DNA from 3 places in the Pseudoalteromonas sp. SCSIO 43095 genome. Region 1 is predicted to be linked to each of the others. Evidence: predicted binding sites of a transcription regulator. Region 1 holds the regulator's gene; each other region holds the start of a gene.
The links. The regulator sigma-54, encoded in region 1, starts transcription at its own class of promoters, with help from an activator protein. The targets are predictions, from matches to a motif close to GTTGGCACGNNNNTNGNNT.
Positions count from the first base shown of each region.

Region 1 (10,606 bases):
GAAGCCCTGCGTAACATGGGCAAAGCCAAGCTTATTGGTAAAGGACCTAACTGTTTAGTGCCAGAAGAAGGGCGAGATGAAAGACAAACTAAAGGCGGTAAAGGTAACAAGGGCGGTCGCCCTGCACTTACTCGTCATACTGGGTTTAGTCAGTTTAAAAAAGCCAACACTAAACCTAAGGTTGGCGGTAATCGCCAGCGCGCAAGGTAAAGTAATTATCGGCTTAAACAAAAACACCGCGTATTGACGCGGTGTTTTTGTTTATAAAAAGATTAAATCAATAACCAAGTCGCAGTACCTAAGAAGGCAAATATACCAACAATATCAGTTACTGTGGTTAGTACCACACTGCCTGCAAGTGCTGGATCTATTTTCATTTTTTTAAGCAATAGTGGGATACTAGCACCCGCAATACCTGCTGCAACTAAATTCATAAACATAGCAAACGCTAAAACACCACCGAGTTTGAAATCCCATTGCCAAAGCGCAACGACACCGGCAATTAGGATAGACCAAACCATACCGTTAATCGCGCCGATAGCGAGTTCTTTTAATAATAAAAAACGTTGGTTAGTTTGGTTGATATGGCCCACCGCGATACCGCGAATAACCAAAGTTAAGGTTTGGCTGCCTGCAACCCCACCCATTGACGGAACAATACCATTGAGCACAGCAAGAATTGGTAATATAGCTAAGGTGTTTTCAAAAAAGCTCGCCACAATTGCAGCCAGCAATGCAGTTAGTAAGTTTACACCCAGCCAAATTGAGCGCTTTTTAGAGCTTTTTAACACAGGTGCAAAGGTATCTTCTTCATCATCTAAACCCGCTAAACCCAGTAAACTGTGCTCAGCGTCTTCACGAATAACATCAACGATATCATCAATGGTGATCCGCCCAAGCAAGTGTGCGTTGTCATCAACAACCGGTGCCGATATCCAGTTATGACGCTCAAACAATTGTGCAACTTCGCTCTCATCCATTGAAATAGGAATAGACTCACAGTCTTCATCCATTAACTCATGAACAATTTTTTCAGGGGGATTAGTTAATAAAGTACTCAGCGATAGGGCGCCTAAAAAGCAGTTATTTTCATCAACCACATATAAGTCATCTGTACCCTCAGGTAATTCGCCGCGTAAGCGAATATAACGTAGTACCACATCTAGAGTCACATCGGGGCGAATAGTAACGGTATCTATATTCATCAATGCGCCAGCAGAGCGCTCTTGATACGATAAAGCCTGCCTTGCACGTTCTCTATCTTGAATATCCATAGCGCTAACAACATCTTTATAAACAGTGTCAGGTAGGCTACGTAGTACTTCCCCTAAATCATCATGGCCCATGTCTTCGGTTGCAGCAGCAATGTGCTCGGGTGCCATTTGCGCAATAATGCCCAAACGTACATCTTCAGACAGCTCTTCAAGCACATCACCTTGTACATCAGGATCAACAAGCTGCCAGAGCATACGGCGAATTTTATGCGGGGATGATTCTAAAAGAAGTGCGGTATCACAAGGTGCCGTTTTTGCTAGCATGCGCCTAACTTGAACAAATTGACCACTATTTAGTGACTTAGTCACCTGTTTTAGTTGTTGTAGTGGAATATCTTGTTCTAAAGCTTCAGGCATTGGCATCCTTAATTAAATTTTATTACATGCTGGAAGGGTATAAATGCTATTCAATTTTAGTTTATCTTACTTTAATTGAGCAAACTACCTCAAGCACTATTAACCCAAGTTTAGGATGATGAGTTAATAATGAACTTTTTTATTCTTGCTCATTAAATCGTTGGTCGATGAGTTCACCTATTGCGCTAAGTGCAGGCTCAGCGTCGGGGCCTTCGCATACCACCTTAACTTCTTTGCCTTGGCTGCTTTCGAGTAACATAAGTGCCAGCACGCTATCGCCAGCGGCTTGTTTGTCATCTTGAAATAAAGTGATTGTGGCATCAAATTGCACAGAAAGCTGAGCTAATACTGTCGCCGCTCTAGCGTGTAATCCTAATTTGTTTTTTATTAAAAATGTATTTTCTAAGCGCATGACATGTTCTCGCAAGCTTTATTCTTGTTCTCGGTGGCGAATTTTTACATTGGGATGACTCATTGCAAAGCTTTCGCCAATGGTTTGCGCTAAATAAACAGAGCGGTGTTGCCCACCGGTGCAGCCAATTGCAATAGTTAAGTAGCTGCGATTATTTCGTTCTAAATGCGGCAGCCATGTTTGCACAAATGTTTGAATTTGCCATGTAAATTTTTGCACTATACTGTGACTTGCTAGGTAGTCTTTTACTGGTTGATCCAGCCCTGTAAGTAGCTTTAGTTCAGGCTCCCAATGCGGGTTTGGTAAAAAACGGGCATCGAATACGTAATCTGCTTCTTTAGGGAGGCCGTGTTTAAAACCAAATGACTCAAAGGTAATGATCAGTTGTTTATCTTTTTTTCCGAGTATTTTTTCACGAATAGACTCAGCAAGCTGATGCACACTTAAATCTGTGGTATCAATCATATAATCAGCACGATTAATCAATACATCAAGTAGTTGTTTTTCTTTTTTTATGGCTAAATCAAGCGGCAAAGAATCAATAGATAAAGGGTGAAGACGACGCGTTTCTGAAAAGCGTTTTATTAATGTTTGATCGTCACTGTCTAAATAAAATACCGTTGGTTTAGTAAAACCAGGTAAATATTCAATGATTTCATTAAACTGCTGTTGCTCTTTAGGTAGGTTACGTACATCAACACTCACAGCAATTTTATTATAACTGTCGGAAACACTGCGCACTAATGATGGTAATAAATTAAGAGGAATATTGTCTACACAATAATAACCTAAGTCTTCCACAACGCGTAACGCCACAGATTTACCTGACCCTGAGCGACCGCTTATAATTATTAATTCCATTTACCACCTTTCTTTATTACTACGATTGACTGACGATAACCTGATACAGTTCGCTATCCGATTTGGCGGCGCGTAACTGTTTACAAAATTCTTTATCATTGAGCTTTTCTGCTATCGTGGCTAAGGTTTTTAAATGCTGCTTATTGTCACCATCAGGTACAATTAAGGCAACAAAAATGTCGACCGGTCGGTTATCTATCGCATCAAAATTAATAGCCGTTTCGCTCACTAATATAAGTGCAAGAGGCTCTTGTACACCACTCATACGACCATGTGGAATTGCAATTCCTCGACCTATACCTGTACTTCCAAGCTTTTCTCTTGCAGTTAATGCATTAAGAATATCTTGTTGTGTTAAATAGGGCAGTTTATTGTGAGCCAATTCACTGATAAATTCTAAAATTCTTTTTTTACTATTAAAAAGGACCGCAGCTTTACTGCAGTCCTGACAGATAAGTGAGCTTAGTTTCATAGTGTTAGTGTCGAGCAAGTTTCTCTTTGTGTTTAATTACTTGACGATCTAGCTTGTCAATGAGCGAGTCTATAGCGGCATACATATCTTGATGCTCAGTAGAAGCAAAAATCTCAGCGCCACTAACATGAACGGTTGCTTCAGCTTTTTGGTTTAGTTTTTCTACATCGAGAATAACGTGCACATTCGTTATGTGATCAGTGTGCCTCTGTAACTTCGAAAATTTGCTATTTACGTAGTCTCTAAGCGAGTCGGTAATATCTACATGACGACCAGTTAAATTCAGTTGCATAAACATTTTCCTCTTTGTTGTACGCCTTAAATCAAACTTTTACGTTGATTAGACGGGGGAATAGCTAGAGATTCGCGATATTTTGCTATAGTTCTCCTCGCTACTTTAATTCCTTGCTCTGCCAATATATCTGCAATTTTACTATCACTCAATGGTTTAGCTGAGTTTTCTGCAGCGATTAATTTTTTAATTAATGCTCGTATTGCTGTTGATGAGCATTCGCCACCATTTTCAGTACTTACATGGCTTGAAAAGAAATATTTAAGCTCAAAAATGCCACGTGGTGTGTGCATGTATTTTTGCGTAGTAACACGTGAAATAGTCGACTCGTGCATTTCCACCATTTCAGCCACATCGTTAAGTACCATAGGCTTCATCGCCTCAGGACCATGTTCAAAAAAGGCCTGTTGTTGCTGCACAATACAGTTAGTTACTTTAAGCAGCGTGTCGTTTCTACTTTCTAAGCTTTTTATAAACCATTTAGCCTCTTGTAAGTGCGAGCGAATAAACTGGCTATCACCACTTGATTTAACCGTACGCGACATAGCTGCATATTGGCTATTTACTCTGATCTTAGGCATGCTATCTGGGTTTAGTTCAACCACCCAACGGCCTTTTACTTTTTTAACCGACACGTCAGGAATAACGTACTCAGACTCTTCTCTGACAATAGTGTCTGCCGGTTTTGGGCTGAGCGTATGAATCAACGTCATGATTTCTTTAAGCTCATCTTCTTTAAGCTTTGTTTTTTTCATCAACGTGCGATAGTCACGCGCAGCCAGTAAATCAATATGATCGGTTAAGATCATTTTTGTTTCGTTTAAAAAAGGTGTGTCTTTATCAAATTGATTTAGCTGAATACACAAGCACTCTTGTAAACTACGCGCGGCTATTCCCACTGGATCAAATAGTTGAATACGCTTTAGTACCGCTTCTATTTCGTCAAGTTCAACTTCATCTTCGGCGTCGTTTTCTTGGTTAAAGCTTTCTAATATTTCTTCACAGCTAAGGGTTAGAATCCCTGAGTCGTCCACAGCTTCTACAATTGCAATAGCTATCGCTTCATCGGTAGGGCTAAACGGCGTCAGTTGAAGTTGCCACATTAAATACTCATGCAGCGTTTCAGTCGAAGAGCCTTGATAAATAGATTCATCTTCTGGCATTGGGCCCGATGAAGAGGCAGGCGCAGCACTCATATATTCATCCCAAGTAACATCCATAGCCATATCATCGCTAATGGTGTCTTTGGTCATTGCTTCGCCGCTATCTTGCTCATACTCGCTAGGTTTATCGTCAGCTGAGGCACTTAGCGTTAAGTCATCGTTATCGGCTTTTTGTTCGTTTTTACCTGCAGTGTCTTCGCTGTAATCGTGTTCTTCAACTTCAAGCAAGGGGTTGCTATCGAGCGCTTCTTGAATTTCTTGCTGGAGATCCAATGTACTGAGTTGCAATAAGCGAATTGCTTGTTGCAATTGTGGAGTCATTGTAAGTTGCTGGCCCATGCGCAGCTGTAATGATTGCCTCATGTATCTCTAACAATCCTTTTAAATTACGGTCTGTTGACCTTTACGATTAAAATTTGTTCAAACTAGGGGCGGTTTAATTGCGGCGCGAGGTTTGTAACCTAGTGGGCTAAGTCAAAACCGAGCAACAAAGAGTAAATCGTCCCTAGGCAGAACCCGAAGGGCAGCGCCTGTTTGGCATTGATGCTGCGTTATCGCCTATTTATGGGGAAATACCACACCACATAGGCTCTGCCTTGCCTAAATACCAAACAGACTGCTGCAAATTCAACCTTGATAGGTCAACAGACCTAAGTATGATTAATCTTAGCAGATGCTTAGTGGAATAACACACATATTAGAGCTTGAACTGCTCGCCCAAATAAACATCGCGTACTGTTTTATCGTTTAATACGTATTCAGGAGTGCCTGATGCAATTAACTCCCCATGAGAAACTATGTAGGCTTTTTCACAAACATCAAGTGTTTCGCGCACGTTATGATCTGTAATAAGGACGCCAATGCCACGGTTTTTAAGATGCTCTATAATCTTTTTAATATCTAATACTGAGATAGGATCAACCCCCGCAAAGGGTTCGTCTAAAAGGATAAATTTAGGGTTTGCTGCAAGCGCGCGAGCAATTTCAACGCGGCGACGTTCACCACCTGATAAAGCCATACCTTGACTATCGCGGATATGCTGAATGCTAAATTCATCAAGTAAATTATTTAAAGTATCTTCGCGTTGTTGTTTATTTAATTCTTTACGTGTTTCTAAGATAGCCATTAAGTTTTGATAAACAGTCAGCTTTCTAAAAATAGACGACTCTTGCGGTAAATAACCAATCCCTAAACGCGCTCGGCTGTGCATCGGTAATAAAGTAATATCTTTATCATCAATTGATATTTTGCCTTTATCGCTAGGTACAAGGCCTACAATCATATAAAAGGTGGTGGTTTTACCTGCACCATTAGGGCCAAGTAACCCCACAATACTGCCAGCTTCAACCTCTAGGCCAACGTTTTTCACCACTTCACGACCTTTGTAGCTTTTAGCTAATAGCTCTGCTTTTAATGTGCTCATGGTTGGCCTTTATCATCTTCTTTTTTATTTTCAACAGGCACTAAAATAGTGTGTACACGGTCTGTTGAGTTTTCGTCTTTTTCTGCGCTAATTAACTGCTGCTCGATATCGTAAGTGATACTTTTAGCTGTTATTTTTTGACCTGCTTGAGCAATGCTTGCATCGCCGATTAAGGTTAAAAAACGCAGCGACACATCGTAACGCACTTCATTAGCACTGGCGCTCATTATGGTGCCATCAGCTTGTGTTTCTTCAAAATATGCAGGGCTGCCTGTGGCAATTAATAACTGTTTGTTATCGCCTAGGTCATCGCGTTTATGCACTTCTAAACGGTCAGCTGTGATACGGCGATTACCATGAATAATTTCAACATTTTTCTCAAAAATGCCTACGTTTTCTTTTAATTGGCCTTCTTGTTTATCTGCACTAATTGAAATTTGATTCGCAGCGGGGGCTTCAGCAGGTTCAGCGCTATTACTGTTAAAAGCAATTAATAGTGAGGGAACAATTAAAATTTTAAATAGATTATTGGTCATAATATAGGGTTCGCGTATGGTTAATAAGTTTAATCACCTCGGTTTTTAAATCGGCCTCAAGGCCTTTACCTGTGATTTTTAAATTAGGTCCTGTAATAACGACAGGCTGCTGTGATTGCATGGTTAATAGTTTTATATCAACATTGATGGTCTGGGCGGTGATCGTATCGATCATGGCGTTATCTACTAAGTTTTGAGCGGTTACATTACCCTCTAACACCAGTTGACGGTCGTCGTAGAGGGTGGCTTCATCGGCGTTAATACGCCATGTTTGCTGCTCGTTGTATAAAGTGAATATAGGCTTTTCAAAAAAGGTAAAACCGAGTTGTTGATACAACTCCATTTTTACCGCAGTTACCTTATGGCTCACTTTACCTTGTTCATCATAAGCCGTTTGTTTTAGCTCAATAGCGGTATAATCAGGCTTAGCAATAACTTGTGTTTCTTCGCTTGCAGTAATATCAACCTTAGTAAAATAAGGATACCAGAGCCAAACCATACAGCTTATGAATAAAACGCTCAGTATAATGCGCGCTACATTCATGAACTCGTTCCTTGGCTAGTTAGTGGCTTGCTATTTTCGAGCATAAGTAAGTCTGTCAGCTCTCTTACCGCACCAAAACCGCCGGGTAGTTGGGTTACATAATGTGATAAACGTTTAATAAGTGGATGAGCATCGTTTACGGCAACCGCAAAACCGACTTGCTCCATTACTGGCATGTCTGGGCCATCATCACCTATATAAGCAATTTGATCATCGCTAAGCGCTAATTTTTGTTTTAATTCTTGATAGGCTATAAGTTTGTCTTCTTGGCCTTGATATATATGTTGTACGGTTAAACTGCTCATACGTTGCTGCACTATATGAGAATGGCGCCCGGTGATCACAGCGACTTCAAAACCGCTGTTAATCAGGGCTTTAATACCAAATCCGTCTTTGGTGTTAAATGCTTTGAGTTCTTCACCTTGGTTTCCAAGGTAAATACGCCCATCAGAAAATACACCATCAATATCACAAATTAATAGCTTTACTTTTTTTGCGCGCGCCTTTGCATCATCACTTAGCGGTTGATAGAGATCTTCAAATTGCATTTATAGCACTCCCGCTTTAAGTAAGTCTTGCATATTTAGTGCGCCAATCGGTTGATTATGCTCATTAATTACAATTAAGCCATTAATACGTTTTTGTTCCATAATATTTAACGCTTCAGCCGCGAGCATGTCTTGGGTGGCTGTAGTACACGACTTGGTCATCACAACATTAATTTCAGTGCTATGAATGTCAATACGTTGCTCTAAAATACGGCGTAAATCGCCATCGGTAAACAGGCCTGATAATTGCTGGTCACTATCAACAATAGCGGTCATGCCGAGTCCTTTGGCCGACATTTCAATTAAGGCATCTTTAATCGTTTGCGTCTCGTTAATGATAGGCGTATCAGCGCCACTGTGCATAACATCTTTAAGAGTTAAGAGTAATCGCTTGCCTAAGCTACCACCAGGGTGCGATAGTGCAAAATCATCAGCAGTAAAGCCACGTGCTTCTAATAATGCCACCGCCATGGCATCACCCATAGCGAGTGTGGCAGTGGTACTTGCAGTAGGTGCTAAGCCCAATGAGCAGGCTTCTTGTTCAACTTTAATACACACATGCACATTTGCCAATGTTGCCATGGTTGAGCCTTGGTTGCCTGTCATGGCAATCATTTTGGCTCCAATGCGCTTTAATACCGGAATAATATTAAGTACTTCGCTGGTTTCACCAGAGTTTGAAATGAGGATAACCACATCATTTGCTGTGATCATTCCTAAATCACCATGGCTTGCTTCACCTGGGTGAACAAAAAATGCGGGGCTGCCGGTACTGGCAAGAGTGGCGGCTATTTTGTTACCAATATGACCTGATTTACCCATGCCAATAACAATAATACGACCTGGGCAGTCATACATTAATTGACAGGCTTGGTTAAAGCTTTCATTAACGTATTGTGTAATATCGCTGAGTGCTTGGCGTTCAATCTCTAGAACACGTAACCCTTGTTGAATAAAGTTTAGCGTTGCCATGGGCTATCCTACTTGACTAAAAATATAACCTTGGTAAATCATAAATGCGACGATGAGCAAGCCACCTTCTATTCTATTGATACGTCTTTGACCTCTAAAGTTCAATGACATAGCAATTAGCGCCAAGGTTGCGCCAATCATAATAATAACATCACGGTTAGCTACCGAAGCATCGATAACCGATGGATTAATTAATCCTGCCAGCGGTAATACCGCTAAAATATTAAAAATATTCGAACCAACTATGTTACCCAGCGCTAAGTCATCTTCATTTTTAAGTACACCTGCAATTGAAGCTGCAAGTTCAGGTAAGCTGGTGCCTATAGCAATAATGGTCAAACCAATCACTAAGTCACTTAAGCCAAAATATTTTGCGATATCAACGGCTGAGCCAACTAAAAAGTGTGAACTAACCGGCAGTAAAATCATACCCACTACCAGCCAAAAAACAGCTTTTTTGGTTGGTACGTTGTCAGGTACTTCGTCACAGGCTTCGCTCACAAACGGATCGTCTTGGTTTTTAGCTCGCAGTGAGACAAAAATAAGTCCGCCAATAAAAACAACAAAGCCAAATAATAAGGCTGCACCTTCAAAAAATGAAAAATAGTTATCTGAAAAAATATACCAAGTTGCAATGGAGACCAGCAGTACCAGTGGAATTTCACGTTTTAACGTACTTGAAGATACTGATAAGGGTCTTAAAAGGGCAGTAATACCTAAAACTAATAAGATGTTAGTGATGTTTGAACCAACTGCATTACCCACGGCAGTATCGGTTTTATTTGCCAAAGCTGCTGAAGCCGATACCATCATTTCAGGCGCTGAAGAGCCCATAGCTACCACGGTTAAACCTACAATTAGCGTTGGCACGCCAAAGTTTTTAGCCAGTGCTGCTGCACCATAAACAAACCTGTCTGCACTCCATACGAGAGCCGCAAAACCAAGAATTAAAATGACAAACGAGGTAACCATTATGATAAGCCAATTAATGTAAATTCAGATAGTGCGAATAGTAACAAAAGCCACCATAAAAGTATAAATAAAAGAATAAGGTGTAATACATTAGGCGGTTATTTTAAGTATTCTTTGGCGCTTTTTATATGCAATTTTAAGCCAAAGTTAAGGCTGCTTGAATCAACCTTATAACTCTTTTTGCGACACTATTACAAAATCTTACGAATTGTTTTTTCCATATTGGTTAAAAAACCCTTAAAATAGAAATATGAGAGAGTATTGTTATGGAGAGCGACTTGTCGCAATCAATAGTAGAAGTCAAGGATGTTACCTTTTCTAGAGGCGATAGGGTCATATATAAAAATATGAGCTTTGACGTACCTGAGGGTAAAATTACTGCCATTATGGGGCCAAGCGGAATTGGCAAAACCACGATGCTACGCCTAATAGGTGGCCAGCTTAAACCAGACTCCGGTGATATTTTATTTAAAAACGACAGCATTGTCGCTATGTCGCGCAAAGAACTCTACGCGGCACGTAAACGCATGAGTATGTTATTTCAAAGCGGTGCCTTATTTACTGATATGTCGGTGTTCGATAACATTGCATTCCCCATTCGAGAGCACACGCAGCTCAGTGAAGATTTAATCCGTTTAGTGGTATTAATGAAACTACAAGCTGTTGGCTTACGTGGTGCTAAAGATTTAATGCCTTCAGAGTTATCTGGCGGTATGGCACGTCGTGCAGCTTTGGCTCGCTCTATAGCGCTTGATCCTGAACTTATTATGTATGATGAGC
Region 1 is NZ_CP087995.1:266,393-276,998, forward strand. Features, by position in the region: gene LOC50_RS01245 (YgiQ family radical SAM protein) at 1-210, shown strand, start outside; gene mgtE (magnesium transporter) at 273-1,631, opposite strand; gene LOC50_RS01255 (HPr family phosphocarrier protein) at 1,771-2,043, opposite strand; gene rapZ (RNase adapter RapZ) at 2,062-2,904, opposite strand; gene ptsN (PTS IIA-like nitrogen regulatory protein PtsN) at 2,924-3,376, opposite strand; gene hpf (ribosome hibernation promoting factor) at 3,381-3,668, opposite strand; gene LOC50_RS01275 (RNA polymerase factor sigma-54) at 3,695-5,194, opposite strand; gene lptB (LPS export ABC transporter ATP-binding protein) at 5,529-6,254, opposite strand; gene lptA (lipopolysaccharide transport periplasmic protein LptA) at 6,251-6,790, opposite strand; gene lptC (LPS export ABC transporter periplasmic protein LptC) at 6,780-7,334, opposite strand; gene kdsC (3-deoxy-manno-octulosonate-8-phosphatase KdsC) at 7,331-7,882, opposite strand; gene LOC50_RS01300 (KpsF/GutQ family sugar-phosphate isomerase) at 7,883-8,854, opposite strand; gene LOC50_RS01305 (calcium/sodium antiporter) at 8,858-9,826, opposite strand; gene LOC50_RS01310 (ATP-binding cassette domain-containing protein) at 10,093-10,606, shown strand, end outside.

Region 2 (10,606 bases), 1.0 Mb from region 1:
CCAGGTGGTATGTTAACTAACATGGAAAATCAACTTAAAGAGCAAGGCGCTGCTGATAAACTAAACGAAGTATTACTTGAAATTCCACGGGTGCGTGAGGATTTGGGCTTTATTCCATTAGTTACACCGACCTCGCAAATTGTTGGTACTCAGGCAGTACTTAATGTGCTTACTGGCGAGCGCTATAAAACCATCACCAAAGAAACCGCTGGCGTATTAAAAGGTGAGTATGGTTCAACACCTGCTCCTATGAATAAAGAGCTACAAGAGCGTGTACTTGATGGCAGCGAAGCAATTACCTGTCGCCCTGCAGATATTATTAAACCTGAACTTGAAACGCTTGAGGCTGAATTAAGTAAACTTGCGCAAGAGCAAGGCTTAACGCTTGCTGATGAGCAAATTGATGATGTGCTCACGTATGCCTTATTCCCACAAATTGGTTTGAAGTTTATTAAAAACCGTAATAACCCTGACGCATTTGAACCTGTTCCCAGCGCTGATGATAGCTCAAATAAAGCACCTGAAAAATCAGCGGCAAACAATAAAGGCGTTAAGGCTGAGCAATACAGCGTTAAAGTAGATGGCAAAGTATACGATGTCGTGGTTGCTCAAGGCGGTGAGCTTAAAGAGGTGACGCTAAAAGACTCAGAGCATATTCCGCAGTCGGCATCAGTTGCTTCAGGTGAAACTCTTAATGCGCCACTTGCCGGTAATATCTTTAAAATTAAAGTAAAGCCAGGTCAGGTAGTAAATGAAGGCGATGTGGTGATTATTATGGAAGCCATGAAAATGGAAACCGAAGTACGCGCCATGCATACCGGTACAATTGCAGACGTGCTTGTCTCTGAAGGTGATTCAGTGTCAACCGGCGATGCAATGATTGCATTAGCTTAAGGAGTAATTAGAGGATGGATGGTATTTTAAACCTCTGGCATGCCACAGGCATTGCTAACTTTACATTTCCTGGGCTGATCATGATTGCCGTTGGTTGTTTGTTATTATTTTTAGCTATAGTTAAAAACTTTGAGCCGCTACTATTACTGCCCATTGGTTTTGGTGCTATTTTAACTAATATTCCTGTGGCAGGTTTATCTGACCCTGGTGGCTTACTTTATTATGTTTACTATGTAGGTATTGATACCGGAATTTTTCCGTTATTAATATTTATGGGAGTGGGCGCGCTCACTGACTTTAGTGCGTTAATTGCCAACCCGCGTATGTTGTTATTAGGTGCTGCGGCGCAGTTTGGTATTTTTGCTACCTTATTTGGGGCTATTTTACTTAACTTTATCCCAGGGTTTGAGTTTAGTTTACAAGATGCGTCAGCAATTGCCATTATTGGTGGCGCTGATGGGCCAACCGCTATCTTTTTAGCGTCAAAACTGGCGCCTGATTTATTAGGCGCTATAGCCGTGGCTGCGTACTCATACATGGCGTTGGTTCCTATTATTCAGCCGCCTATCATGCGTGCGTTTACAACGCCTGAAGAGCGTAAAATTCAAATGCCAGAACTGCGTAAAGTATCAAAAAAGGAAAAAATTATTTTTCCGCTGATGGTACTTACTTTAACTGCGCTCTTTTTACCAGCCGCCATTCCACTGGTTGGTATGTTTTGTTTAGGTAACTTAATGCGTGAGTCGGGTGTGGTCGATAGGCTAAGTAACAGTGCTCAAAACGAAATTATTAATATAACCACCATATTTCTAGGACTAGCGGTAGGCTCTAAGCTTGCTGCCGAGCAGTTCTTAACAGTGGAAACCATTGGTATTTTAGTACTGGGCGCAATGGCGTTTGCTATTGGTACGGCCTCAGGTGTATTTATGGCAAAAGGCTTAAATAAAATATCAAAAACCCCAATTAATCCATTAATTGGTGCAGCGGGTGTATCGGCTGTTCCTATGGCGGCTCGTGTAGTTAATAAAGTCGGTCTTGAAAATAACCCGCACAACTTTTTACTGATGCATGCCATGGGGCCTAATGTAGCTGGCGTACTGGGAAGTGCTGTTGCTGCAGGTATTTTATTAGCACTTGTTGGCTAGTAATATTTAATCCAACCATTAGCGCAGTTTACTGCGCTTTTTTTTGCCTAAAATTTAATGTTTTAGATTAAGCGGTTTCTTGTATAGGATTTTTTGTTTAAAGTAATCACTCTTCATTTTTTTAAAGGGCTGTCAAATGTTACACACACCGCTGGCAAAATATTTACCCAAGGTTAGTAAGCTTGTATTTGGTTGTATGGGTTTAGGAGGTGCTTGGAATAAAGACGCCATTAACAGTGGGCACTTAAAGCAAGCCCATTCATGCATAGACGCAGCATTGGAAAGCGGGATTAACTTTTTTGATCATGCTGATATTTATACTTTAGGCAAAGCTGAGCACGTTTTTGGTAAAGCGTTGGCTGAGCGTCCTGAGCTTAGAGAACAAATGTATATTCAGTCTAAGTGTGGTATTCGCTTTGCTGATGAGAAAAACCCGCAGCGTTATGATTTTTCTGCTGATTGGATTGAGCGTTCTGTTGAGGGCTCACTTAAACGATTAAATACCGACTACTTAGATGTGCTTATGTTGCATCGCCCCGATCCATTAATGGAGGTGGAGGAAGTTGCGCAAATATTTAGCTGTTTAAAAGAAAGTGGCAAAGTGCGTCATTTTGCAGTTTCAAATATGTCTCAACATCAAATAAGGTTTTTGCAGCGCGCTTTAGATATGCCAATTGTGGCAAATCAAATAGAGGCCAGTTTACAAAAACATCAGTGGGTTGATGAGGGCATTTATGTGGGTAATGCCGATGGCAAAGATATTAACTTTACCCCAGGGTGTGTTGAGTATTGTCGTGAGCATGACATTCAAATTCAGAGTTGGGGCAGTTTGTGCCAAGGTTTATACTCAGGCGGTGACCTGTCAAAAGCGTCACAAGCGGATGTAAACACGAGTATTTTAGTTAGTAAGCTTGCTGTTTTATATGGCACAAGTGCAGAAGCTATTGTATTGACATGGCTACTTCGCCATCCTGCATCGATTCAGCCAATTATAGGCACAACTAATGTAGATCGTATTAAGGCATCGAGTGATGCAATTAATATTAATTTAAGTCGAGAGCATTGGTATGAGTTATATATTAGCGCGAAAGGCTGCGCTTTGCCGTGAGTTAATACCCGTTTCAATATTATTTGAACAAATTGGTATAATACAAAGGTGTTGATATGAATATATTTGTCATTTTAATTAGCTTAGTGATTGCTTTGGTGATCATTATTCCTTTGCTAGAAAAGTACCAAAGTAGAATGGGGCTAGAGGGTGCTACCAAATACAGCAAGTATATTTGGCCATTAGTCATGATATCTTTGGTTGTGCAGCTAATTTACGTACTTGTAAATTAAGTTTGAAACTTAAATATCACACACAAAAAAGCCTTTGCGGGTAACCCCAGCAAAGGCTTTTTTATTTAATCAGTGAAGTGGTTATCTAAGTGCTAGTTGTAGCTCACGACTGCGCTCTAGTTGTGCGATAAAGTTATCAGCAATAGGCTTAAATTTAGCAAGCTCTGAACGAGGTAATGGTTCAGACTTAGGTAGTTTTACGGTTTTAGGGTTACGGTGAACGCCGTTAACCAAAAACTCATAATGTAAATGCGCACCGGTTACACGACCAGTTGAGCCAACAGTACCTATTTTTTCTCCCTGTTTTACCTTTTGCCCTGTTCTGACTAGGCGCTTGTTAAGGTGTAAGTACTTAGTAACATATTGAGTACCATGGCTAATAAATACGTAATTACCATTATATTTGCTATAGCCTGCTTTAATTACTTTACCATTACCCGATGATACAACTGGCGTACCGGTACGTGCAGCGTAATCAATGCCGCGATGTGCTTTCACTTGTCCTGTAACGGGGTGTAGGCGGCGAGGGTTGAAGCTTGAACTAATATATTTGAAATTAACAGGCGCACGCAAAAAGGCTTTTTTCATACTACGGCCTTCAGGGGTGTAAAAGTTACCGTCTGTGTGACGAATAGCGGTGTAACGCTCACCTTGGTTTATAAATTCAGCGGCAATTATTTTACCGGTGCCAATAAACTCACCGTCAACAAAATGAGACTCATAAATTAAGCCAAATTCGTCACCCTTGCGAATGTCGTTTGCAAAATCGACGTCCCAACCAAATATATCGGCAAAGTTCATGATTTGGCGTTCACTTAAACCTGCTGCAATTGCAGAGGTCCAAAAGCTACTTGAAATTTCCCCACCGGCTGTTTTGCTCAGTGTTTCTATTTCTTTGCTGTCAATTGAGGTGTCGTATTGGCCTTCGTCATTAAGTGTGACGAATAGCGTATCCGTTTTAGAAATAACGTAGCGTAATTGAGCTAATGAACCGTCTTCGGCGGTAGCAAAGCTTAACGTTTCACCTGGGTGAATTTTAGTTAGCTTACGTGTTTCAGCGTTGGTGTTTACAAGTTTATGCAGCGTTTGTGCAGAAAAACCAGCGCGCTTAAAAATAATCGCTAAATTGTCACCATTTTTAACTTGGTGATCGACAAAATCATATTCTGGAAGTTTTTGTGCTGCCTGCTCTGAATTTAGGTCAGTGAGTTTTTCGTTCTCACCTACTTTAATTTGTAATTCATAGCGCTTACCAATTTCTAGTGTGTTTTCACTATTGTCTTTGGATGCAGTGGCTTTTTCAGAAGGAAGAAAGGCTAAGGCAACAATAGCAGAAACCAAACCTAGAATAAGCATTTTGTGTTTTTTGGGGAGCGTGTTAACCACGTGAACCATAACGTGCCTTTTTCTGCTGTCAAGATAATAAATAGGTTATATTGCAGGATATAACGAATAATCTGTGAATACTAGTATTTTGTAGATTTAAACTCGAGTTAAATTAGGCTAAAATCGTAGGGTATTCAGGCTGTTTGTGTTTAAAGTTGAACTGTTACACTATTTTATATTCTTGGATACTTTGCTTTTTCATCATAATGTTATATTAGTTTATAAAACGGTTTAATTACGAGAAGTGATTAATTTGTAAACTGTTTTTAGTTTGTGATAAACACTTTTGGCGTATTATTAATCGCTCGTTTATATCCCCTTTTAGAACGTACACCCTGCATTTTAGTTGGTGCTGCGATTAGTTAAAAAAGTTGTTCTAATTAGGTGGAAATTTGTTATGTTAGCTAAATAGTTTTATTTGCTTTGTGATAACGCGCTAGCAATAAACCGTGAGCATATTACACCCCTTCGTTGTCAGAATTTTTGGAGTAACACACAGTGGATTTACAAACCGCTCTAGCAGAGATAAAACGCGGTGCAGAAGAGATATTAATTGAAGATGAGTTGGTTGAAAAATTAAAGTCGGGGAAAAAGCTAAAAATTAAAGCTGGTTTTGATCCTACGGCTCCAGATTTACACCTAGGTCACACTGTACTCATTAATAAAATGAAAACCTTTCAAGATTTAGGTCATGAGGTTATTTTTTTAATTGGTGATTTTACCGGTATGATTGGCGATCCAACGGGCAAAAATGTGACCCGTAAACCACTTACACGTGATGACGTGCTTGCCAACGCCGAAACCTATAAAGAGCAGGTGTTCAAAATTTTAGACCCGGCTAAAACAACCGTCGCTTTTAACTCTACGTGGATGGAGAAATTAGGCGCTGCGGGGATGATAAAATTAGCCGCGCGTCAAACTGTGGCGCGTATGCTTGAGCGTGATGATTTTAAAAAGCGCTATGCTGGCGGTCAATCGATTGCGATTCATGAGTTTTTGTATCCACTGGTGCAAGGCTGGGATTCAGTCGCATTAGAGTCAGATGTTGAGCTAGGCGGCACCGATCAGCGTTTTAACCTATTAATGGGTCGTGAGCTGCAAAAAGATGAAGGTCAAAAACCACAAACAGTATTAATGATGCCTTTACTTGAGGGAACTGACGGCGTTCAGAAAATGTCGAAGTCACTCGGTAATTATATTGGTATTACTGATACGCCTTCAGATATGTTCGGTAAAATCATGTCAATTAGTGACGTACTCATGTGGCGTTACTACGATTTGCTAAGTAGCCTTTCTATTGAGCAAATTGCAGCGCAAAAACAGCGTGTAGAGCAGGGCACTAACCCGCGCGATATTAAAATTGAATTAGCTAAAGAGCTAATTGCGCGTTTTCACAGTGAAGCTGATGCGCAAGCTGCTCATGATGACTTCATCCAGCGTTTTCAGAAAAAAGCTTTGCCAGATGAAATCCCTGAGCTGACAGTTAATATTGATGAAGAGTCAATTTTAATCGCTAACTTACTTAAAGAAGCGGGCTTAGTAGCGAGTACCTCAGAAGCCATGAGGATGATCAAACAAGGTGCAGTAAAGCTTAACGGCGAAGACAAAATTACAGATACCAAATTGGAAATTGCAAAAGGCACAACGGCTATTTACCAAGTAGGTAAACGCAAATTTGCAAATATCACCGTAGCTTAAAACTTCGGACATTATAAAAACCAGCTACGGCTGGTTTTTTTATGCGAACTTAAAAACGAGAACAGCCTTAATAATTTCAACGCTAATAATAATCAGAAACCAAAAAAGGCGAGTTTGGTTAAGTGTATTGAGTAGTTGTGGTACGTCATCGGCGTTGGGAAGACGCTCTACACCGACACGCATTTTATTAAAACGCTGTGTATTATAAATAGCAGGCCCACCAAGTTGTACCCCCAAAGATGCAGAACATACACTAAGTAACCAGCCTGTATTGGTTTGATAGAAGTGTCGGCCATAATGCTTAATATAATGCATGCTTTTTTTACTGGCCTTTAGTGAGGCAATTGTCAGCGCGAGTAAACGTATGGGAATGTACTCAACAATAAAAAGAACCAGTTTAAGCGGCATCAAAAAAGAGCTATTTGGGGCTATATCACTTCGCCACGCCTGTTGAATTAAAGTGATTAAACGATAGGCTAAAGCGGCGACGGGGCCCAATACTAAAAATATGAAAATTACCACAAAGTAATGACGCGCCGTTCTAAGTATGACACTTTCCATAATGGCTTTAATGATCCCGGGGCTTGAAAGTGCAATAACTTCACGGGCTACTAGTGGCTTTAATAATTCGCGTGCTGTCGATTTTTGATTTTTTTTGACTAGCCTAGCTATGCGTATCGCTTTTTTATTCAGGCTACTGTTTTCTAGGCATAAATATAAAATAAGACCTGATAACAGCTCGGGGTAAAAGGCAAACTGAAGCAGTAAAACTACAATAATAAGCACAGTACTAAGTATAAGCGTACTTGCCATTGAGGCTGCTAAATAATGATATTGCTTGGTGTCTGTTTTTTTATAAATACGCTGGCTTATAGCGCTAAAAATAGCAGAGAGTATGTGGTTAGGGTGATACCAACTTACTAAAGGTAAAAAGCGCTCAGCAAGGAGCGCACAAATAAATACAATAAAGTCCAAATGATTTTGAACAATATTATTGAGCATTTACAGCGTAACCGCCGTTAATTTCTCAAGTAAAGCTACGACCATTTTTGATGAATTTATAGAGGCTGTTTCTAAGTATTCTTCAAATGATTGCGGCGACTCTTTGCCTGCAATATCAGACATTGAGCGAATAACAACAAATGGTGTATTAAGTGCAAAACACGTTTGCGCAATTGATGCACCTTCCATCTCTACTGCTAGCATTGTAGGGAAGTCACTGCGTGCTTTTTCAATACGAACAGGGTCGCACATAAACGAGTCGCCGGTGCAAATTAAACCGACAAGGGTTTTTACTTCACTAATTTGTGCAATTGTTTGCTCGGCGGCTTCTACAAGTTTAGGGTGAGCAGTAAAACCTGCTGGCATTTGTGGTACTTGGCCAATTTCGTAACCAAACGCTGTTACATCAACATCGTGATGACGTACTTCAGATGAAATTACTACATCGCCAACGTTTAGTGATGGGTCGAATCCACCGGCAGAGCCAGTGTTAATAACACAATCTGGATTGAAGTTATCGATAAGTAATGTGGTTGCGATTGTCGAAGCGACTTTACCAATACCTGATTGCACTAAAGTGACGGTATTGCCTGCAAGCTCGCCTGTGTAAAAAGTAAAACCAGCCTTGGTTAAAACTTGTGGATTTTGCATCGCCTCGCGCAAAATTTTAACTTCTGGCTCCATTGCGCCAATAATACCAACATTCATAGTGTTAAATTCCTGAGTTTGAATACGGTGATTATACTGCAAAAAATAACGTGGGGTAAAACAAACAAAAATGCGAGCTTAAAAAGCCCGCACTTTATAAACTTATTGATTATATTTCAGCAAGGGCTGTTGATTGTGCCTTTGCTTGAGAAGGAGACAATACCGCAGGTTTATGAACTCTAACACGCGTGGGTCGTGAAGATTTAGATGCCGCTGGCTTACCTAATTTAAACATAATTGCATCGCGTACTTCGCTTGGGCGGTAGCCTGCCTTCACTTTCATACGAATATGTGGAATACCTGCGGCTTCCAATGCGCCATTAACAAACCAGTCGCGCTGTGCTTTGTGGCCATCTTTATTGGCGTTATTAACTAAGTCAACCGCAGCCACTATGGTCATTTTTTCTTTATCTACTAAAACAAAGTCGAGCTGCTTATTTTTTGCTTTAGCCATTGCCGCACGTTTAGATTTAACAGACAGGCCTTGTTTACAGTCAATCACATCGATTAGTTTAACGCGACTAACAATTTTATATTGATCGCCAACAGCGCGCTCTAATAAATTCAGAAACGCCCCTTCTACTTGGGTAAATACACTTTGCTTACGAGTAAAAGGATAAGGGTTTCCGCCGTCATCATTAAATTTTGACGCAACGACAGATGCCCCAACAACTAGCACTAATATTAATAATAAAGCGAATTCCATACGGTAACTCCATAACAACAAATTGACACTGCTTGTCTAAAGCAATTTATGTGCCCAAATAGTTGTTATGGTTGTTTTATTAACGAATGGGGATGAGCACTATTATGCTTTATAGCCGCCTTCAATACCTTTTACGGCAATCGCAACTGCATCATGAGCATGTAAAGACTCATAATGGTTAATTTGCAGGAAGTAATCGGTAAACTCTTTTGACTCTAACGTCGTTTTAATTTTTCGTGCTGCGTCTTCACAAAACATTAAATTTTGACCGTTTAAGCGAGCAAACTCTTGTTCGTCTTCACGTTTTACCGCAGCTTGTACTGGTGTTTTTAGTTCATCTTCTAGTAAGTTTATTAAGTTAACCACATCAAACTGTTTAATGTTATTTGCTAATTTAACTTTAACATTAGCAATTGAACGCTGTGAATGCGGGGTTGCTACAATGCCTTGAGTTGTTCCAAGCCACTCTAAAACTTCTGATTGAGTGAGTGTTTCTTGAGAAAAATTTTCGCTGAATGCGTTTTGAATTAATTGGCGAGCCAGTGCTGCAGAGCAGGGGCAAGTTGATGAATAAGTCACATCAACGCTGAGCTCAAAACTAATAACGCCTTGATTTATAGTGCTGGTAAGTACAATGGGATAGCTTTTCCAACCTGCTTTACCACTAAGTAATGACTTACGGCGTAGCGGCAATTCAAATTTAAATTCAATGTGTGCTTTATCACTTAAGCCTTCATGACTGGTGATAAAGGTATCTAAGGCTTGTGCTAAGGTTTCTGGATTGACCTGTTGCTCAGTTGAGAGGTGATCCAACGCTAAAAATAGTCGCGACATATGAATGCCTTTAGCATCTTCTTTGTGTAAATTAACAAAGGCGCGTGCTTTTGCATTAACGGTAACTGGAGCTAAATCAAGAGATTCAAAAATAAAAGGCAGCTCTATATCGCCCATACCTACCCAGTCTAATTTACCTGTTTGTAATGCGGCAGCCGTGTTAGCAATATCTGGCATAGTTTTTTGCATGATACGTTACTCGTTATTTGCAATATTTAAAACGCCGCATTTTACACTAAATAAAGATTTGCTGAAATGCAGCAAATAACACCAAACATGAAATTTTATTGTTTTTGTCGCACAACATGAAAATAGCTGATAGAAAATGCTAAAATTAGCCTTTAACCTTGAAAGGTCAACAGACCCTAAGCATTTAGCTAAGAGAAAAACTGATATATGACTGATTCTTCTTTGAACCCGTGGGTTAGAGTTCTTTCCAGTTCAATAACTCGTTTTGGTGAGTTTAAAACTGCAGCTATTTGCTATGCATTATTACTGACAATATCGCTGGTTTTATCAAGTATGTTTTATTACGTTGCCATAGGCGAAGTAAACTTGGTTGATATACTCGCCGTGGTATTTTTTACCTCGGTTGTTTCTCCTTTAGTTATCAGCATATTATTAAACTCTATTCGGCAACTTGATGCCTCTTATGCTTATTTAGATAGTGCCACAAAACAAGAGAAGCTTTTAAATCAAACCCTCAAAGACAATATTAACCGTTTAAACATTGAAATTGACGAACGTAAAATGGCTTTTCATGCTAAACACCGAGCAATAGAAGAGCTTAGGCGTGAAATTGCAGAGCGTAAAAAAACACAACAAGAACTCGCACAGCAAGGCATGTTACTGCGCTCAATTGTAGACTCCTCGCCGGATTTATTTTATTACC
Region 2 is NZ_CP087995.1:2,302,695-2,313,300, reverse strand. Features, by position in the region: gene oadA (sodium-extruding oxaloacetate decarboxylase subunit alpha) at 1-894, shown strand, start outside; gene LOC50_RS10875 (sodium ion-translocating decarboxylase subunit beta) at 909-2,039, shown strand; gene LOC50_RS10870 (aldo/keto reductase) at 2,176-3,147, shown strand; gene LOC50_RS10865 (hypothetical protein) at 3,204-3,380, shown strand; gene LOC50_RS10860 (peptidoglycan DD-metalloendopeptidase family protein) at 3,462-4,775, opposite strand; gene tyrS (tyrosine--tRNA ligase) at 5,265-6,464, shown strand; gene LOC50_RS10850 (cobalamin biosynthesis protein CobD/CbiB) at 6,504-7,466, opposite strand; gene mtnN (5'-methylthioadenosine/S-adenosylhomocysteine nucleosidase) at 7,467-8,174, opposite strand; gene LOC50_RS10840 (DUF2726 domain-containing protein) at 8,284-8,880, opposite strand; gene folE2 (GTP cyclohydrolase FolE2) at 8,983-9,903, opposite strand; gene arcB (aerobic respiration two-component sensor histidine kinase ArcB) at 10,111-10,606, shown strand, end outside.
Region 2: LOC50_RS10840 (DUF2726 domain-containing protein) is a predicted target of sigma-54. The motif match lies at 8,920-8,938, and genes of this name have one in related genera.

Region 3 (10,606 bases), 1.3 Mb from region 1:
AGCAGCACGCTCAATCGCTTCGTTAATGGTACGACCCATTACGAACTGTTTGCCCATTATCTTCATAGCAAAGTTAACAGACTTACGTATAACTGGCTCGCCTAAACGACCAATGGTTTTTTTGAGTATGCCAAACTGTTGCTCTTTAGTCTTATCGTTATAGTTAACCATTTTACCGGTTACTAATAACCCCCAAGACGAGGCATTAACGAATAAAGAGTCACTACTACCTAAGTGAGAGCTCCAATCGCCGTTTGCTAATTTATCACGTATTAATGTTTCTTGAGTTGCTTTATCAGGAACTCGAAGCAGCGCTTCGGCTAAACACATTAATACCACACCCTCTTCACTCGATAGTGAAAATTCATTTAATAGCGCATCAACACCGCTTTGACCGTCTTGGTCTTTACGAATGTTTAAAACTATTTGGCGAGCTCTTTCCCATGCACGGCTTCGTGCTTTAACACCGACTTCTGCAAGTGGTAAAATGTGATCAATAACCGCATTTTCATCTATACGGTAAAAGTCACGGATCTTTTGTCTGATCGGACAAGTCGTTGTTAAATCGCCATTGAATAACATAAGCAACCCTCAGGAGTGTTAAGACTTAGGGTAATTGTTAATTACCGCTAAATGTTGTTGGTGTAAAGCGTGCATTCTAATTAAAATCCAGCAGAATATGCTGGTTAATTTTGTCGTTTTACGATAATTTACAGGGCATATTATTAACTTATCCATATAAAATACTGATATGACTAATCCGAATAGATTACGCCTGCTTGATCGTATCGATATATCAATTTTAGACGTTTTGCAGCGCAATGGTAGAATTTCAAATGTTAACCTCGCAAAACAAGTGAATTTAAGTCCTAGTCCTTGTTTAGATAGAGTTAAACGTCTGGAGCAAGAAGGCTACATTGAGGGATATTTTGCAAAGTTAAGCGAAGAAAAGCTCAATCAAAGCTTAGTGGCGCATGTGCAGGTATCGTTAGTCACCTCAAATACAGCGGTATTTAAAGTGTTTCGCGAACACATTCTTAAAATTAAGCAGGTTGTTGAATGTGACATGGTAGCGGGTGGTTACGACTATTTATTAAAAATTCGCGTCTCTAATATGGATGAATACAGAGAAGTATTAGGTGATTTGGTCGATATTCCGGGAGTGGGTACACACCACACTTACATGGTAATAGAAAAAATAAAACAAGATTCTGGACTGCGTTTAGAGATGTAACCTTTGAGTACATTATTGCAGGTATAAAAAATTGCAGGCATAAAAAAAGCATCTTTTTGATGTTTTTTTTATGCCTGCAATATAGGTGGCGCTTACGCCCAACCTTCATAGCGTTTTCTGCGCGATAACACAATAGTTAAAATAATTCCTAAGAACAAGCCTAAAAATGCAATAGCACCGCCATAAGTGAGTAGCTGACGCTTTTCTTTAGCACTGGTTGCTTGCTTTAATTGTTGTTCTTGAGTAAGCGAGTCTTGTAATTGACTTATTTGTGCTAACAGCTGAGCATTTTGTTCGGTTAGCTGTGAGTTTTGTTCTTGTAGTTCAGGTAATTCTACTTGCGCTTGGCGTAATTTATTTTGCATAGCGCTAATTTCGCTGTTAAGCGCTTGATACTGCTGCTTTAAACCAGCTGATTCGCTGATGAATTTAGCCTCTACCCAGCCTTCACGGTCTTTATCATCTTTAACTTTTATAAAACCGTTTTGTTCATCAGATAATAAAGTCAGTTGCGTGCCTGCATCTATAGAACCGAGTAAGCGATAGTCTTTACTGGCGCCTGAACGCATAAAAGTATACAAGTTATCGATTATATAAGCTGTTTTAGCATTAGTAGGCGGCGTTGATTGAGCTTCCTCTGCTTGGCTCATAAACGGGGCGGCTGTTAAAAGCAGCCATAGTAAACAGTGTTTTAGCATTTATCTACCTTGTTAATCTAGCAGTGTCCGTTGTGAACGTGATTTTTATTTCGCATAAGTATATAGATAGTATGGATTTAATAGTTTAATAGCAAGATAGATATTGTAACCAAGGCATTTTGCTTGCGTGTTTATGACTAAAAAATTTGCAATATAGGTCTGCTTTGTTTATTTTGAGCACTTATTAATTTTAAGGGTAATCCGCAAGCCTAATGGATACTGAGATAGAACTGAAGTTTTTGGTATCAGATGACGTCATTCCACTGATCCCCTCGTTAATTACTCAATTTGCAAAAACAGTCACAAACAAGCCTTCTAAAAGTTTGCAAAATGCTTATTTTGATACGCCAAGCAGAGAGCTGAGAGCACTCGATATTGGTTTTAGAACGCGTTGTACAGACGAGCGCTGTGAGCAAACAATTAAGCTTGCAGGAGACGTGGTGGGGGGATTACATCAACGTCCAGAATATAACCTACCCATAGAAACAAATCGGCCTAATTTAATGGCGTTTGATTCATCAATTTGGCCACACGGCATGCAAATTGATGTTATATCACAAAACCTCTACCCTATATTTAGTACTAATTTTATCCGCCGTACGTGGTTAATTGAAACGCAAAATGGTGCCAAAATTGAAGTGGTATTAGATAAAGGTGAAGTGGCCGCTTCGAGTAAAGTGGAGATTATTAGCGAGCTTGAAATAGAGCTCGTCGAAGGTAGCCGAGACGAGCTATTTGCTTTAGCAGATAAATTAATAAGCCAAAACAGTGTGCGCTTGGGGCTTTATTCAAAAGCAGCAAGAGGCTACCGCCTAGCGGATAACACACCGTTACAACCGAGTAAATCTATCGGTTTTGTTAAACTTACTAAGCAAGCCACTCAAGAGCAAGCACTTATTGAAGCCATGGGCTTTGGTATTCGCTTTGTGCAAAAACATGAGCAATGCTATTTTGATAAGCCAAGTTTAAAAACATTAAAACGTGTGACTGACGGTATTAGTTTAATTCGTCATAACTTTTGGTTATTTGATGATATTGTCAGTAAAGACAGCACCGAGCATCTCAGAACGGAGCTAAAGTGGTTATTGAGTGAATTAGCATGGGTTGAAAATGCCATTCAGTTAAAAACTTACACTTCTAAGCGTCATGCTTTTTATAAAAAAATAAACAGTGCGCCCGCCTTAGCTCAAGTTATTAACGATTTAAAAGAGTTACAACCGAGTATTGATGATATTTTTGCGCTTTTTCATAGTGCGCGCTACAACCGTTTATTGCTGAGCTTAACAACGTGGCTGATAAATAAGCAGTGGCGTAAAGACTGGAGCCAAGCAGAGCTTCAAAACGCTGAGCAGCCCGTTATTGATATTGCTCATCGTTTATTTGATAAAGATTGGAAAAATTTACACCGCTTATTGCCTAAAGAGCAAAGTTTATCGGGCAATGATTATTTAAATTTTCGTACTCAGTTAGAAAATAGCTTACTCAGTGGTAACTGTTTAGGTGCACTGTTTGATAAAGATGAACGATTAGAATTTAGACTCCCTTGGCTCGATATTTCTCATGGCATGTATGAGCTAAGTACGCTTGATTATTTAAAACAGCTGTGTGGCGGACAAGAAGATGCTCAACTAGCAAAAATACAACTATGGTTGGAACAAAAGTCTGACTTTTTAGTCAGTGCCATGGAGCAAAGTCGACACGCTTCATTTGATACAGAACCGTATTGGCTTTGATGGCTAAGCACTTTTGCACGCTTAACTTGTTGCAAAAGTGCATTATTCTATCGCTTTTGTGTTTTGTTACAAATGTGTAAAATCTAGCTGAAATACTCACGACAAAGCAGTACGCAGCAAAGCCAACCGTCATTCGCACCGGTAATTGCACGCATAGCTAATGACCTCAGTTATATACAAAAAAAGTGACCTGAGTGGTCACTTTTTTAATTGTTATAAGCGCATAATCATTAGTATTTAGCGGATTGACCGTCTTTAGGAATAGACTGTTTTATAAACTCGCGTAAATCGTTGTTAGAGCTTTCTAAATCTGCATGACGTAGGTACATCATATGACCACTACGGTAGCCTTTAAAGCTTAATCTATTTTGCATTTTGCCACTTGGATCTAGTTGCCACATTGTGTATTTAGCATCAAAGTAGTTTGTTGCGCCATCATAATAGCCAGCTTGAACCATCACATTTAAATACGGATTTTGAGCCATAGCTAAACGCAAGTTTTCACCTGTATTGTTTCCGCTTCTATCCCATGGGTGAACGTTACCAAATAAGTTATATTTGATATCGGTTTTGTAATTAAGCTCTTCACGCAGGTAGTAGTTAATTGCAGGGGTAAAAGAGTGCAGCCACGATGTAAGCTCTGCCCAGTAATCTGGTGATTCACCGGCATCGCGTTTATCAATTCCTAAATAACGAGAATCCAGACGACCAACCATTTTTCCGCGTTCACGTAATAGCTCTTTCCAAAAAAATTGTGTCGGGATGTCTAAGTTATTTTGGCTAACAAATGTTTCAGATAGACCTGCATATTCGGCCATTTTTTTAATAATACGACGTTTTTCATCTGGGGCAATAAACCCGCCTTTTGCAAGCGCTGGAATAAGCTCATCAACAGTAAACTGTTCAACTTCTGGTAATAGCTCGTCTAAGTCTTTTGCTTGTAAATCGGCGTTTAGTGCTTTGTGATACCACGCTGTAGCTGCAAAGTAAGGTAGGCGATTAGCGGCTTTTACAGGGCCATCGCGCTTAATGCCAATATCGGTAGGTGAAACGAGTACAACACCGTTAATGTACATCCACTGACTATTTTGTAGCTCATGCGCTAAGCCTGATACACGCGTTGTACCATAGCTTTCACCAATTAAAAATTTTGGAGAGCGCCAGCGTTCATTTCGAGATACAAAAGTATTAAGCCATTCTGCTAGGTATTTTATATCGGCATTCACACCAAAAAATAACTCTTTTTGTTTATCCTTTGGTAGAAGGTTACCATCTTTATCTTCAACGACACGCGAATAACCCGTGTTTACAGGGTTTACGTAAACGATGTCTGCTACGTCTAAAACCGAATAAGGGTTATCTTTAACACCGTAAGGTTGAATAGGGTAGCCTTCGTCGTCAATTTTTAAAACGCGTGGGCCGGTGTATGCTAAATGCATCCAAACTGACGCTGAGCCTGGGCCACCATTGAATGAAATAAGTAATGGGCGCTTTGTTCTATCATCGACCTTATCGCGCGTGTAGTAAGTGTATTGAAGGGTTGCGATGGCGTCTCCCTTGTCATCCCATACCGGTTGTGTGCCAGTTGCTACTGTGTAAGAAAATCGTTCATTATTTATTTTTGCTTTGTGCTGGGTAACCACTTTACTGTCAATATCAATACGACGTTGATTATCGGCAAACGAGGCGCTACTTAGGGTGAGCGCAATAGCGGCAATGGGTAAAAATAGACTTCGACTAAATTTCATAAGTGACCCTTTTTATTTTATGTACTGCAGTTATAGCGATATTTGAGTAAAAAACAAAAGTATTGAGACTAGCTGCCGATAATAATCGTTGAGTTAGCGAGTAACCACCTCTGTTAAGAATAAACTTTGTTTAATAGTTAGACTTTTTTTAAACGCCTTCTTTGTATTTCATTGATATCGCACCAATGCAGTATTTTGCATAAAAAAAGCGCACCTAAATGGTGCGCTTTTTTGTTTTATATATTATTTATTTTTTTAAGTTTATGTTTTTATTATTAATTTAAAAATGGCACAAAGGTTGGATTGTATAGAGGAAATACAATAACAAGCTAGCGTCCTAAGGGGGCCTTTGTGAAAATGATCAGTGCAATAATAAAGCCATTCAAACTAGATGATGTGCGTGAAGCACTCGCTGATTTAGGCATCGAAGGAATGACAGTGGTTGACGTTAAGGGATTTGGACGTCAAAGAGGGCATACTGAGTTATACCGTGGTGCTGAATATCAGGTTGACTTTATACCTAAAATTAAACTTGAAATTGCTACTCGTAGTGAAAATTGCCAACGCGTTGTAGAAACCATTACCAAAGTCGCTGGAACGGGCAAAATTGGTGACGGCAAAATTTTTGTTTACGACCTAGACCAAATCGTCCGTATTCGTACTGGCGAGCTTGATGATGATGCAATTTAAGGGGGCAACATGGAAAATACAATTATAGAGCTGAAGTTTTCGCTCGATACGTTTTACTTTTTAATGTCTGGCATCTTAGTCATGTGGATGGCAGCCGGTTTTGCAATGTTAGAAGCGGGTTTAGTGCGCTCTAAAAATACCACAGAAATTCTAACTAAAAATATCGCGCTTTATTCTATCGCGTGTACTATGTTTTTGTTGATAGGCTACAACATTATGTACGTAGATAATGTTGAAGGCGGCGTTATTCCTTCGTTTGGTGGGCTAATAGGTAGCCAAGCGGCAGATGCTAATCATTCACTAGAATCTGACTTTTTCTTCCAAGTAGTGTTTGTTGCAACGGCCATGTCTATTGTATCTGGCGCCGTAGCAGAGCGTATGAAGTTATGGGCTTTCTTAGTGTTTACAGTAGTACTTACAGGATTAATTTACCCAATTGAAGGTTACTGGACATGGGGTGGCGGCTTCTTATCTGAATTAGGCTTTGTTGATTTTGCAGGCTCTGCAATTGTCCATGCAACGGGTGCGGCTGCAGCGCTTGCGGGTGTAATACTACTGGGTGCACGTAAAGGTAAATATGGTAAAAATGGTGAAATTTACCCAATTCCAGGTTCAAACTTGCCACTTGCTACATTGGGTACGTTTATTTTATGGATGGGTTGGTTTGGCTTTAACGGCGGATCACAGTTATTAATTTCAGACAAAGAAAACGCAACAGCGGTAGGTCAAATATTACTTAATACCAATGCTGCTGCAGCTATGGGGGCAATTTCAGCCTTGTTCTTATGTAAACTTTTATGGGGCAAAGCCGATTTAACCATGGTACTTAATGGTGCACTTGCAGGCTTAGTGGTTATTACTGCAGACCCATTATCACCATCACCACTAATGGCGTGTTTATTTGGCTTACTAGGTGGCTCATTAGTGATACTTAGTATTGTCGCACTGGACAAAGCGAAGATAGATGATCCCGTGGGTGCTATTTCTGTTCATGGTGTGTGTGGCATCCTAGGTATCGTGCTAGTACCGGTTACTAATGCTGAGGCCAGCATTGTTAATCAGTTGATTGGCCTACTATGTATTATTAGTTTTGTGTTTATTGCTTCATTCATTGTATGGGCAATCCTCAAGCAAACTATGGGTATTCGTGTTACCGAAGAAGAAGAGTTAAACGGTATGGATCAACACGATTGTGGTATTGATGCTTATCCAGAGTTTGTATCAGTTAGAAGTAATTAATTAAAAGTATTGTGTGTTCAATCAAAGCCCTACTCTGTTAGGGCTTTTTTGATTTCAGGGGAGGTTAATTTTTCAGGTGCTAAGGTAATGTGATAAGCTCCTCGCGTTAAATTAACCTTCGGAATATATTACACTTAAATGGCTGAAAAAAAGAAAACATCGACCAGTAAACCCTCGACTAAGCGCGCTACTAAGTCAACGAAATCATCGGCGCGAAAAAGTGCGACCAAAAAAACTTCAAGCACCGCAAAACGGCCACTTTTTAAAACGTTGTTTTCTATTTTTTGGAAACTGAGTCTGGCGACTTTTATCGCCATTGCACTTTATTTTATTTACCTTGATGCAAAAATAACTCGCCAGTTTGAAGGCAATAAATGGCAACTTCCGGCACAAGTATATGCCCGCTCAATGACTTTTTTTCCAGGCCAGTTTTTATCAGAGCAAGAGGTTTTATGGGAGCTTAAGCGCTTAAACTACACGCCAGTTAATCGCTTAAGTCGGACTGGGCAGTATATTAAAACAGCCAATAGTATTAAGATTTTTCGCCGTGACTTTGAATTTTATGATGGTTTAGAGAGCGCTCATGTTATTGAATTGCGCTTCTCTGGAGAGAAGGTAGCCAGTATTAAAGATAAGTTTGGACGTCGTTTAAACACTGCCAGATTAGAGCCTGTACAAATAGCCCGTATTGGTAATGACTCAAAACAAGATAGAGAGTTTGTACCATTAGATAAATTTCCTGACATGCTTAAAAATACCTTATTAGTAGTTGAAGACCGCGATTTTTATGATCATCACGGTGTATCGGTATTTTCAATTTTACGCGCTTTGTATACCAATATTCGCGCAGGCCGCACCGTACAAGGGGGGAGTACATTAACCCAGCAGCTGGCTAAAAATATTTACCTTACCCGTGAGCGTTCGTTAGTACGTAAAATTAATGAAGCCTTTATTGCGCTTATTCTTGATTACCGTTACTCAAAAGATCAGATTCTCGAAGCCTATTTAAACGAAGTGTACTTAGGTCAGTCATACAACCAAGGGGTACATGGAATGGGGCTGGCCGCCGAGTTTTACTTTGCCAAACCTGTTGATGAACTAGAGTACGACCAAATTGCCTTGCTGGTGGCTATGGTTAAAGGCCCATCTTATTACAATCCTAGACGTTACAAAGAACGTGCTATGGAGCGTCGTGACCTAGTGCTGCGTTTAATGGTCGATAACAAACTTATTTCTACTAAAGAGTATAGAGCCTCGTTAAAGCGCGCAATTGATATTGCACCAATGAAAGCCAGCTTGCAAAAGTCTTACCCAGGTTACTTAGAGTTGGTTAATCGCGAGCTGAAACAGCTGCTACCTGATCAAGAAGTGTTAGATGCAGGGGTGCGCGTATTTACCTACTTCGACTTGCAAAAACAAACCGCAATGGAAGAGTCGATTCAGGCCAGTTTACCTTATTTGGAAAGGCGTCCAAATACCAAAGAATTAGAAGCGGCAATGATCTCCGTTAATGTTGAAAAAGCCGGTGTATCAGCGTTAGTCTCTGGACGCGATGTGCGTTACTCAGGGTTTAACCGGGTGCTTGATACCAAGCGCAATATTGGCTCATTAGTTAAACCGGCAGTGTATTTAAGTGCACTGCAGCTTCCTCATTATAACTTAGCGACGTTACTTGATGACTCGCCCGTGCAAGTCACCAACGAAGAGGGAAAAGTATGGCAGCCAGAAAACTTTGATCATCAATACCGTGGTGCCATGCCTCTTTATAAAGCATTTAGCCACAGTATTAATATACCGGCAGTTAACTTAGGGCTTGATGTAGGCGTCGATAAAGTGGCTAACACGCTCAGGGGCTTAGGAGCTAAAGGCTATATTAATGAATACCCATCGCTGCTATTAGGGGCTATTGAAATGTCGAGCTTTGAAGTGGCACAGCTTTATACCACGATTGCAGCAGACGGTGAATACAGAGAGCTGACGTCTATTTCTGCGTTAACCGACTCTGTTGGTAAAGTACTTTATAAGCACAAAGTAATTAACGAGCAACGCTTTGATAAAGATGCCATGTACATGACCAAATATGCTATGAAGCGAGTAACTAAAGATGGCACCGCTAAGCGCTTAAACTTACATTTTCCGTCAATCCAGTTGGCAGGTAAAACAGGTACCAGTAATGAATTACGCGACAGCTGGTTTGCTGGATTTGATCAAAATACAGTAACGGTTGCATGGATAGGCCGTGACGATAATAAAAGCACCGGCTTAACCGGCAGTGTTGGCGCGCTTGAAACCTATATTCGTTATTTAAAACCGCTAAACCCCCAAGCAATTGCCGATACCCGTCCGCCTTCAATTAGGTGGGCATTTGTAAACGAGCAAACCGGGAAGCAAGCACCACCGGGCTGTGGCAAAGTGATTCAGCTACCGCTTAGAGCCAGTGAGTTTAAACCAAGACCAGAATGTATTCGTTAAATAGTAAAAACAAAAAAAGCCCGAAAGGGCTTTTTTTATGGGTAAGTGATCTTATGAGCTAAACGTTATAGCTTGGCAAAAGCGCGCTCTGCCGCTTCAATCGTTGCCTGAACTTCTTGCTCTGTGTGCGCAGCACACACAAAACCAGCTTCAAACGCTGAAGGCGCTAAATAAACCCCTTCTTCAAGCATTAAGTGGAAGAACTTTTTAAAGCGCTCTAAATCACATTCAGTAGCTTGTTGGTAAGTAGTTACTTTTTCTGCATCGGTGAAGAAAAAACCATACATGCCGCCAGCGTAGTTAGTCGTTAAGGCAATACCTGCTTTTTTAGCTGCGGCTTCAAAGCCTTCACAAATCGCTTTACTAATGGCTTCTAGTTTTTCGTGAACGCCAGGAGCGCTTAGTAGTTCAAGTGATTTTAAGCCTGCTGCCATCGCAATAGGGTTACCTGAAAGTGTACCCGCTTGATAAACAGGGCCTACAGGGGCTATGTAATCCATTATTTCTGTTTTACCACCAAATGCGCCAACTGGCATGCCACCACCAATTACTTTACCTAAACAGGTTAGGTCTGGCTTGATGTTGTAATACGCTTGAGCGCCACCAAGGGCGACACGAAAACCTGTCATTACTTCGTCAAAAATAAGCACAGATTGGTACTGATCACATACTTCACGCAGACCTTCTAAAAAGCCGGGTACTGGTGGAATACAGTTCATGTTACCGGCAACTGGTTCAACAATAATACACGCGATTTCATCGGCGTACTTGGCAAAAATCGCTTTTACTTCT
Region 3 is NZ_CP087995.1:2,068,036-2,078,641, reverse strand. Features, by position in the region: gene putA (bifunctional proline dehydrogenase/L-glutamate gamma-semialdehyde dehydrogenase PutA) at 1-582, opposite strand, end outside; gene LOC50_RS09830 (winged helix-turn-helix transcriptional regulator) at 752-1,234, shown strand; gene LOC50_RS09825 (TIGR04211 family SH3 domain-containing protein) at 1,327-1,932, opposite strand; gene LOC50_RS09820 (CYTH and CHAD domain-containing protein) at 2,145-3,665, shown strand; gene LOC50_RS09815 (S10 family peptidase) at 3,896-5,413, opposite strand; gene LOC50_RS09810 (P-II family nitrogen regulator) at 5,765-6,103, shown strand; gene LOC50_RS09805 (ammonium transporter AmtB) at 6,113-7,342, shown strand; gene mrcB (penicillin-binding protein 1B) at 7,481-9,814, shown strand; gene hemL (glutamate-1-semialdehyde 2,1-aminomutase) at 9,880-10,606, opposite strand, start outside.
Region 3: LOC50_RS09810 (P-II family nitrogen regulator) is a predicted target of sigma-54. The motif match lies at 5,699-5,717, and genes of this name have one in related genera.